Regions from separate parts of the Arthrobacter sp. JSM 101049 genome, predicted to be linked through region 1. Evidence: riboswitches for the same ligand, from Rfam matches in the RefSeq annotation. Region 1 holds a riboswitch; each other region holds the start of a gene.
The links. A riboswitch is a leader RNA that binds a small molecule or an ion and turns the genes downstream of it on or off. The one in region 1 is predicted to bind S-adenosylmethionine.
Positions count from the first base shown of each region.

Region 2: it holds a riboswitch for S-adenosylmethionine, as region 1 does, so the genes downstream of both, AB8M85_RS08755 (hypothetical protein) here and AB8M85_RS11570 (MFS transporter) in region 1, are expected to answer to the same signal.
Region 3: it holds a riboswitch for S-adenosylmethionine, as region 1 does, so the genes downstream of both, AB8M85_RS08905 (hypothetical protein) here and AB8M85_RS11570 (MFS transporter) in region 1, are expected to answer to the same signal.

Region 1 is NZ_JBGFFC010000003.1:455,588-457,842, forward strand. It holds gene AB8M85_RS11570 (MFS transporter) at 1-1,325, opposite strand, end outside; SAM riboswitch class I at 1,408-1,496, opposite strand; gene AB8M85_RS11575 (LLM class flavin-dependent oxidoreductase) at 1,580-2,255, opposite strand, start outside.
Region 2 is NZ_JBGFFC010000002.1:755,738-757,992, reverse strand. It holds gene AB8M85_RS08760 (acyl-CoA thioesterase) at 1-377, shown strand, start outside; gene AB8M85_RS08755 (hypothetical protein) at 352-843, opposite strand; SAM riboswitch class IV at 855-970, opposite strand; gene AB8M85_RS08750 (siderophore-interacting protein) at 1,113-1,976, shown strand; gene AB8M85_RS08745 (DNA-3-methyladenine glycosylase) at 2,036-2,255, opposite strand, start outside.
Region 3 is NZ_JBGFFC010000002.1:789,651-791,905, reverse strand. It holds gene AB8M85_RS08910 (VIT1/CCC1 transporter family protein) at 1-613, opposite strand, end outside; gene AB8M85_RS08905 (hypothetical protein) at 849-1,127, opposite strand; SAM riboswitch class IV at 1,139-1,249, opposite strand; gene AB8M85_RS08900 (sodium:solute symporter) at 1,430-2,255, opposite strand, start outside.

The sequences.
Region 1 (2,255 bases):
GAGGCATCGGCGTCGTGCCGTGCATCCAGATCCCGGGCCCCGGTTTCGGGGGAAAGCAGGGTGGTGACCAGGGTGATGGCCCCGACGCCGACGAAGTAGACGACGACCCAGAACGGGCTGCCGCCGCCGACGGCAAGCAGCGCGGTGGCGATCAGCGGTGCCAGGCCCCCACCGAGGACTGAACCGATCTGGTAGCCCAGCGAGACGCCGCTGAAGCGCACCCGGGTGTCGAAGAGCTCGGAGAAGAACGCCGCCTGGGGGCCGTACATGGCGTCGTGCCCGATATTCATGCCCAGCACGACGGTGAGCACGATGAGCACGACGCTGCCGGTGTCCAGCAGCGGGAAGGCCACCAGGGCCACCAGAATGCTGAAGATCCCGCCGAAGAGATAGGTGCGGCGGCGCCCGATCCGGTCCGAGACCCAGCCCCAGAACGGCACGGAGACCAGTCCGAGCGCGGAGGCGATGAGGATGGCCTGCAGTCCGGTCTCGCGGCTGGTCCCGCCCTGGGCGAGGTAGGTGAGGATGAAGACGGTGTAGACGTAGTAGAACGCGTTCTGGGCCAGGCGCAGTCCGGTGGTCAGGGCGACCTGGCGGGGGTGGGTGCGCAGGGATTCGAGCACGGGACGGGCGGCGACCTGTTTGACCCGGACGACCTGCTTGAAGGACTCGCTGTCCTCGATCTTCAGGCGCACGATGAGCCCGACGGCGACGAGCAGGATGCTGGCCAGGAACGGGATCCGCCAGCCCCAGGCGAGGTAGGCGTCGTCGGGCATGGACGATTCGAGGGCCAGCAGGACGCCGGTGGCCAGGAGCATTCCGGCGCTCGGGCCGATCTGGGTGGCGCTGCTGGTCAGGCCGCGCTTTCCGGGGGCGGCGTGTTCGACGGTCATCAGGGCGGCGCCGGCCCATTCGGCCCCGTAGCCGACGCCCTGCAGGACGCGCAGGGCCAGCAGCAGGGCGGGGGCGATCCAGCCGGCGGTGTCGTGGGTGGGCAGCAGGCCGATGGCCGTGGTGGCGAGGCCGGTGAGCAGCAGGGAGACCACCAGGACGGTCTTGCGGCCGATCCGGTCGCCGTAGTGCCCGCCGAGGATCCCGCCGATGGGGCGGGCGATGAACCCGACGGCGTAGGTGGCGAAGGCGGCCATGGTGCCGACCAGCGGGTCGGCGGGGGCGAAGAACAGCGGCCCGAAGACGGTGGCCGCGGCCAGGCCGTAGAGCACGAAGTCGTAGCCCTCGATGGTGGTGCCGATCAGGCTGGCGACGGCGACGCGGGACCTCATCCGCGGTGCCCGTGGCGCCGTCGTGGTGGTCGGGGTGTTCAAGTCTGGTCCTCCTCGGGGTACGGGGAAGAGCCCACCACCGGCCCGGCCGCGCGCAGGTGGGCGGCCGGGACAGGGGGAAGCCTCTCCATCGGTCCTGGCAGGAGCACCTGCCCCGCGGGGTGGTTGCTGCGGCGTCAACGAGCCAGGTCTCTCGGCCGCTCTGGATGGTGGTGGGAGGGCCTGGCGGCCGTCCCGGTCGAGCGGTGGTGCCTTCCCGGGTGCGGGAAGGCGGTGGTTGGTGCTGGTGGCGGTGCCTAGCTGGTGGCCAGGTCCGCGGTCGCCAGCTTGTAGTTGGCGGCGCGATGGGTCTCCTTGACCCGGTCGCCGGCGCCGAAGAGCTTCTGGCGCAGGGTCCCGGGGGTGTATTCGGTCGGGTAGGCGCCCAGGGCCTGCAGTTCGGGGACGACGTATTCCACGACGTCCTCGAAGGTGCCCGGGGTGATGGCGTAGGCGAGGTTGAAACCGTCGACGTCGGTGTCCTCGACCCACTCGACGAGCTTGGCCGCGACCTCCGCGCCGCTGCCCACGGTCACCGGGCCGAAGCCGCCGACGCCGATCCACTCGGCGAGCTGCCGGATGGTCCAGGGCTTGCCGTCGTCGCCGGAGGCCTTCTTGAACGTCTCGACCGATGACTGGATCGCGTTGGACTGCACGTCTTCGCCGATCACGTCGTCGAGGTCGTACTGCGACATGTCGATGCCGGTCCAGCCGGAGAGCAGCGCCAGGGCCCCATCCAGGTCGGTGTAGGAGGCGTAGTCCTCGTACTTGGCCTGGGCCTCCTCGGTGGTGGCCCCGGTGATGATGGTCTGCATGGTGTAGATCCTGACGTCATAGCGGTCGCGTCCGGCGGCCTCGACATTGTCGCGGATCTTGCGCACGGTCTCGGCGAGGATCTCCTTCGTGGGGCTGTTCACGAACACGGATTCGGCG
Region 2 (2,255 bases), on a different contig from region 1:
GCATGATGGAGGAAGCGCGCATCGCCGGCTTCGGCGTCCCCGGGGGGACGGGCAAGCCCGGCAACGAGCCGATGGTGGACCTCTTTTCCGCGGTGCCGGAGAACACGCAGGTCCTCGTCGTCGAGCACCGGGTGCGCTACGTCGCCCCGCTGGACTACCGCAACGTCCCCGCCGAGGTGGACCTCTGGCTGGCCAACGTCAAGGCCGCCAGCGTCGACGTCTGCTACGAATTCCACGACCCCGTCGACGGGGGCCTGCGCGTGCGCGCCGCCACGACGCTGGCGTTCTTCTCCGTGGGGGACCAGCGGCTGCTGCGCTTCCCGCCGGCCGAACGCGCCAAGCTCGAGGAGTTCATCGGCGAACCGGTGTTCCGGTAACCGCGGCGAACGCGGCCGCCAGGGCCCGGTCGTGTTCCAGCGGGCACGGATCCAGCGGCGCGGCGGGCAGTTCCACGTAGGCCCTCCCGGCGCTCACGCGCGGGTCGGCCGGCAGGCCCAGGACGCGGGAGCCCGGATGCCAGTGGCACGGGGCCGAGGCCAGCAGCGGCACCGGGGTGCCGCCGTCGTGCTGTGCCGTGCGGGGCGGCGCGGAGGACAGGGCGCCGGGCAGGACGCAGCCCAGACGCGCGCAGAGCCCGGCGACCGCATGGTGGTAGCCGATCCAGCGGGCCCCGGACGGGCAGGCCAGCACCAGCGCCTGGGCCGGCGGGTCGACGAACACCGTCACCGGGACCCATCCGGCCGCATCGGCGAGCAGGTGCGCGCCGGCCCCGGCCGGAGGGGCATGGCCGGGGGCGCCGGAACGGCAGGCGGAATCGATGCCGGTGGAGGGGAGGGGGCCCATGGGATGCCTTTCGGGTGCTCTTGCCCGGCACGTGCGCGCCGGGCCGCTTCGTCATCCGAACCACCCGTGATGCATGGGGTTGGTGTGCGGCCGGGTCGGAGCCCGTGCGTGGCCGCAGCTCGTGAAGCTGGACCCAGCCTAGCCGATGACGGGCACGGGTCATCTCTTCGCCCTCGGCGAAGCCGGTTTGCGTTGGCCGTCCGCGTGGGATTGGCTGGGGGAAAGACTGTAGCCGGGCTGTGCCCGGCGCCCGAAGGAGTGATCCGCGAATGACCGTCCCCGCAGCTGCCCGGCCGCCCCGACCGCTGGTGGTGCTGGAGGTGGTGTCCCGGCGCAAGATCGGCAAGCACATGGTCCGCCTGACCCTGGGCGGCGAGGGTTTCGCCGCCTTCCGGAACAAGGATGCCACCGACAAGTACGTCAAGCTGCTCTTCGCCGACCCGGCCCTGGGCCTGACCCCGCCCTACGACCTGGACGAGCTGCGCAGCGTGCTGCCGCCCGAGCGCATGCCAGTGCGCCGGACCTACACCGTGCGCAGCGTCAACGAGGCGAACCAGACCCTGCAGATCGACTTCGTCGTGCACGGCGAGGATGGCATCGCCGGGCCGTGGGCGAACCACGCCAAGCCCGGGGACCTGGTCTGCTTCTCCGGCCCCGGGGGGATGTACCGCCCGTCGAAAGACGCCGGCTGGCACCTGCTCGCCGGGGACGAATCCGCGCTGCCGGCCATTGCCGCGGCGCTGGAGGCGATGGACCGCTCCGCTGTCGGGGAGGTCTACGTCGAGGTCGCCGAGGAGAAGGACGAGATCAAGTTCAAGGCCCCCAAGGGCATGAACGTGCACTGGCTGCACCGCGGCGGCCCCTTCACCCCGGAGAGCACCAAGCTCGCCGCCGCCGTGATGGCCGGGCCATGGCACGACGGCGACGTGCAGGTCTTCGCCCACGGGGAGCGCGAGATGGTCAAGGCGCTGCGCCGGTACCTGGCTGACGAGAAGGGCGTGGACCGCAAGGCGCTCTCGCTCTCCGCCTACTGGGCGTTCGGCCGGGCCGAGGAGACGTTCCAGGCCGAGAAGCGCGAACCGATCGGGCAGATCTTCCCGGAGGAACCCACGGTGTCCACCGGCACCCGCTGACCGGGGCCCGCTGACCGGAGCCCGCTGGCCGAGGCCACTGGCCGGGCACGACGGCGGTCCTACCTGTCGTAGGCTTCCGCGGTCCACAGGTGGAACAGTGCGTGCGCCCGGTAGGGGCGCCACGCCTCGGCGCGGGCCTCGGCCTCCCGGGCGCCGATCCGGCCGAGGGCACGGCGCAGCACCAGGTCCCCGGGCGCGAACGCATCGGGGTCCAACCGGGCCCGCACCTCCAGGTAGTCCGCACTCCAGGGCCCGATGCCAGGCAGGGCCAGCAGTTCC
Region 3 (2,255 bases), on a different contig from region 1:
ACAACGCCCCGGCGAGCAGGCCGGCGATGCCGGAGAACAGGACGAGTGCGCTGGAGACTCCGGTCGCGCCGATGCCCATGACCAACGCCAGGTTGGACACGAGTCCGTCGTTGGCGCCGAAGACCGCCGCACGGAAGTTGCCGGAGAGGCGGTTGCGCCCCCGCGTGGCCAGACCGCGGACGACCTCTTCGTGGACGAGCTCGTCGGCGGCCATGGTCGCGGTGGCATCGGCGTCGTCCTCATAGGGGGAAGCGCCTTCGGCGCGCTGGGCCAGGGCCAGGACGAAGACGGAGCCGAAGTTGCGGGCCATGAAACGCAGCATGATCCGCCTGGCGGACGGGCGGACCGGTTTGCCGACCTCATCGCCGAGCAGGCCCGCCCAGTGTTCCTCGTGGCGCTTTTCCGCGGCGGCCAGGCCGAGCAGGATCTGGCGTTCCTCGCCGTCCTTGCGGGAGGCCAGGGCATCGTAGATCGCCGCCTCGGCGCGTTCATCGGCCAGGTACTTGCGCCACCTGCGGATATCGGCGGCGGTGGGCTCGGCCGCGGTCCCGGCAGAGGCGGGCGGATCGTCGTCGGCGGGCGGGGGCACTGGCATCGGCGCAACCGGTGTCATCGGGGGTCCTCTAATCGGTTCGTAGTTTCCGCGCTGCGGCGGGGGCGCCGGTCAAAGGGCTGCGGATGCAACGAACCCCGGACCGCCACCAGCGGGCCGAAGGTCTCGTTCGCCCGGCGGTGCCGCCGGGTGGAGTGCCGGACCGCATCGTGGCGGTCAGTATGTCGACAGATCCTCTGTCGCCCGCACCGGGGCCAGCGGTCCGAGTGCGGGCGGGGTGTGGAACTACTCCCCTTCAGCCAACCATCATAGCCGAGCCGCGGTGTTCGCGGACGGGGAGGCGTTCGAGGAAGAACACCTGGGCCTCGCCGTCGGAACGACCGGCGCGGGGGACGCGGACCGTCAGGGCGCAGGACTCGTGGTCCCACACCGGCCGACCAGCGGTGTTGGCCAGGGCATGGTCGAGGTCCTTGGGGTGGGGGGCGATGAAGCGCTCCCATTGGCCGTCTACGTTGAGGCAGACGGTGCCGAGCATCGAATCGAATATGGGAAGAACGGAGACGCTGTGCGTCACGGATTTCCTTTCGTGCGTTCTTACCCGACACGTTGTCGTGCGGGCCGCTTCCTCATCCGAACCACCCGCGAACCTGGGGTTGGTGCGCGGGTAGTCGGAGCTGTTGCCCGCGTCTCATGAAGCTCTTTCCAGCCTAACGCGGATGGACGCGCGACCCAAGCTGTGTCCGGCGCCACCACCGCTGCATCCCAGTGTGGGCGCGGCTAAACCCGCCTGCCGTAACAGGCGGGATTAGCCGGTTTGGGGGTGCTCAGGGCCCACCGGGGCCGGGGACAGGGCACGACGGCGGTGCCCCGCCCCGCTCAGCGGCCTGCGGGGACGCCCTCTGCTTCCACCCGCCCGGAGACCCGGTCGGACCAGTGGGCGGAGACCTCGGGCCGGGTCGCCGGGGTGAGCAGGCTGACCACGATGTAGACCACCAGCGAGGAGGCCAGGCCGTAGTAGATCGGCTCGTTGGCGTAGACGCCGCCGAACTTCTCCTCCGCGCCGATTTCCAGCACGATCATGGTCGTCAGGGTGACGATGGTTCCCGCCGCCATCGACAGTGCGGCCCCCACGCCGTTGCCGCGCTTCCACAGCAGCCCGCCGAGGATGGAGACCAGCAGGCCGCCGACCAGGATGTCGTAGGCGATGGTCAGGGCCGCGATGACGTCGTTGACCACGATCGCCAGCACGATGGCCACCACGCCCAGCCCCAGCACCCAGTAGCGGTTCGCCGCGACGTCGTGCTCGGGGTTGCGCCCCGAGTTGACCTCGATCTTCTTGCCGAACCAGCTCGCCACGAACGGCGTGACGTCGTTGCGGGCGACCGTCGCGGCGGCGATGAGCGCACCGGAAGCCGTGGACATCATCGCGGCGACGGCAGCGGCCAGCACGATGCCGCCGACCACCACGGGCAGCAGGTTCATGGCCACCTCCGCGTAGACGACGTCCTTGCCCAGGTTCTCGATGTCGATGCCGGGCAGTGCGACCCGGGCGGACATGCCGATGACGGCGCCGGCGATGCCGTAGAGGACGCAGTAGATGCCGGCGGTCGACCCGCCCCAGCGGGCGACCGTCGGGGTCTTGGCGGTGAAGACGCGCTGCCAGATGTCCTGGCCGATGAGCAGGCCCAGGGTGTAGACGACG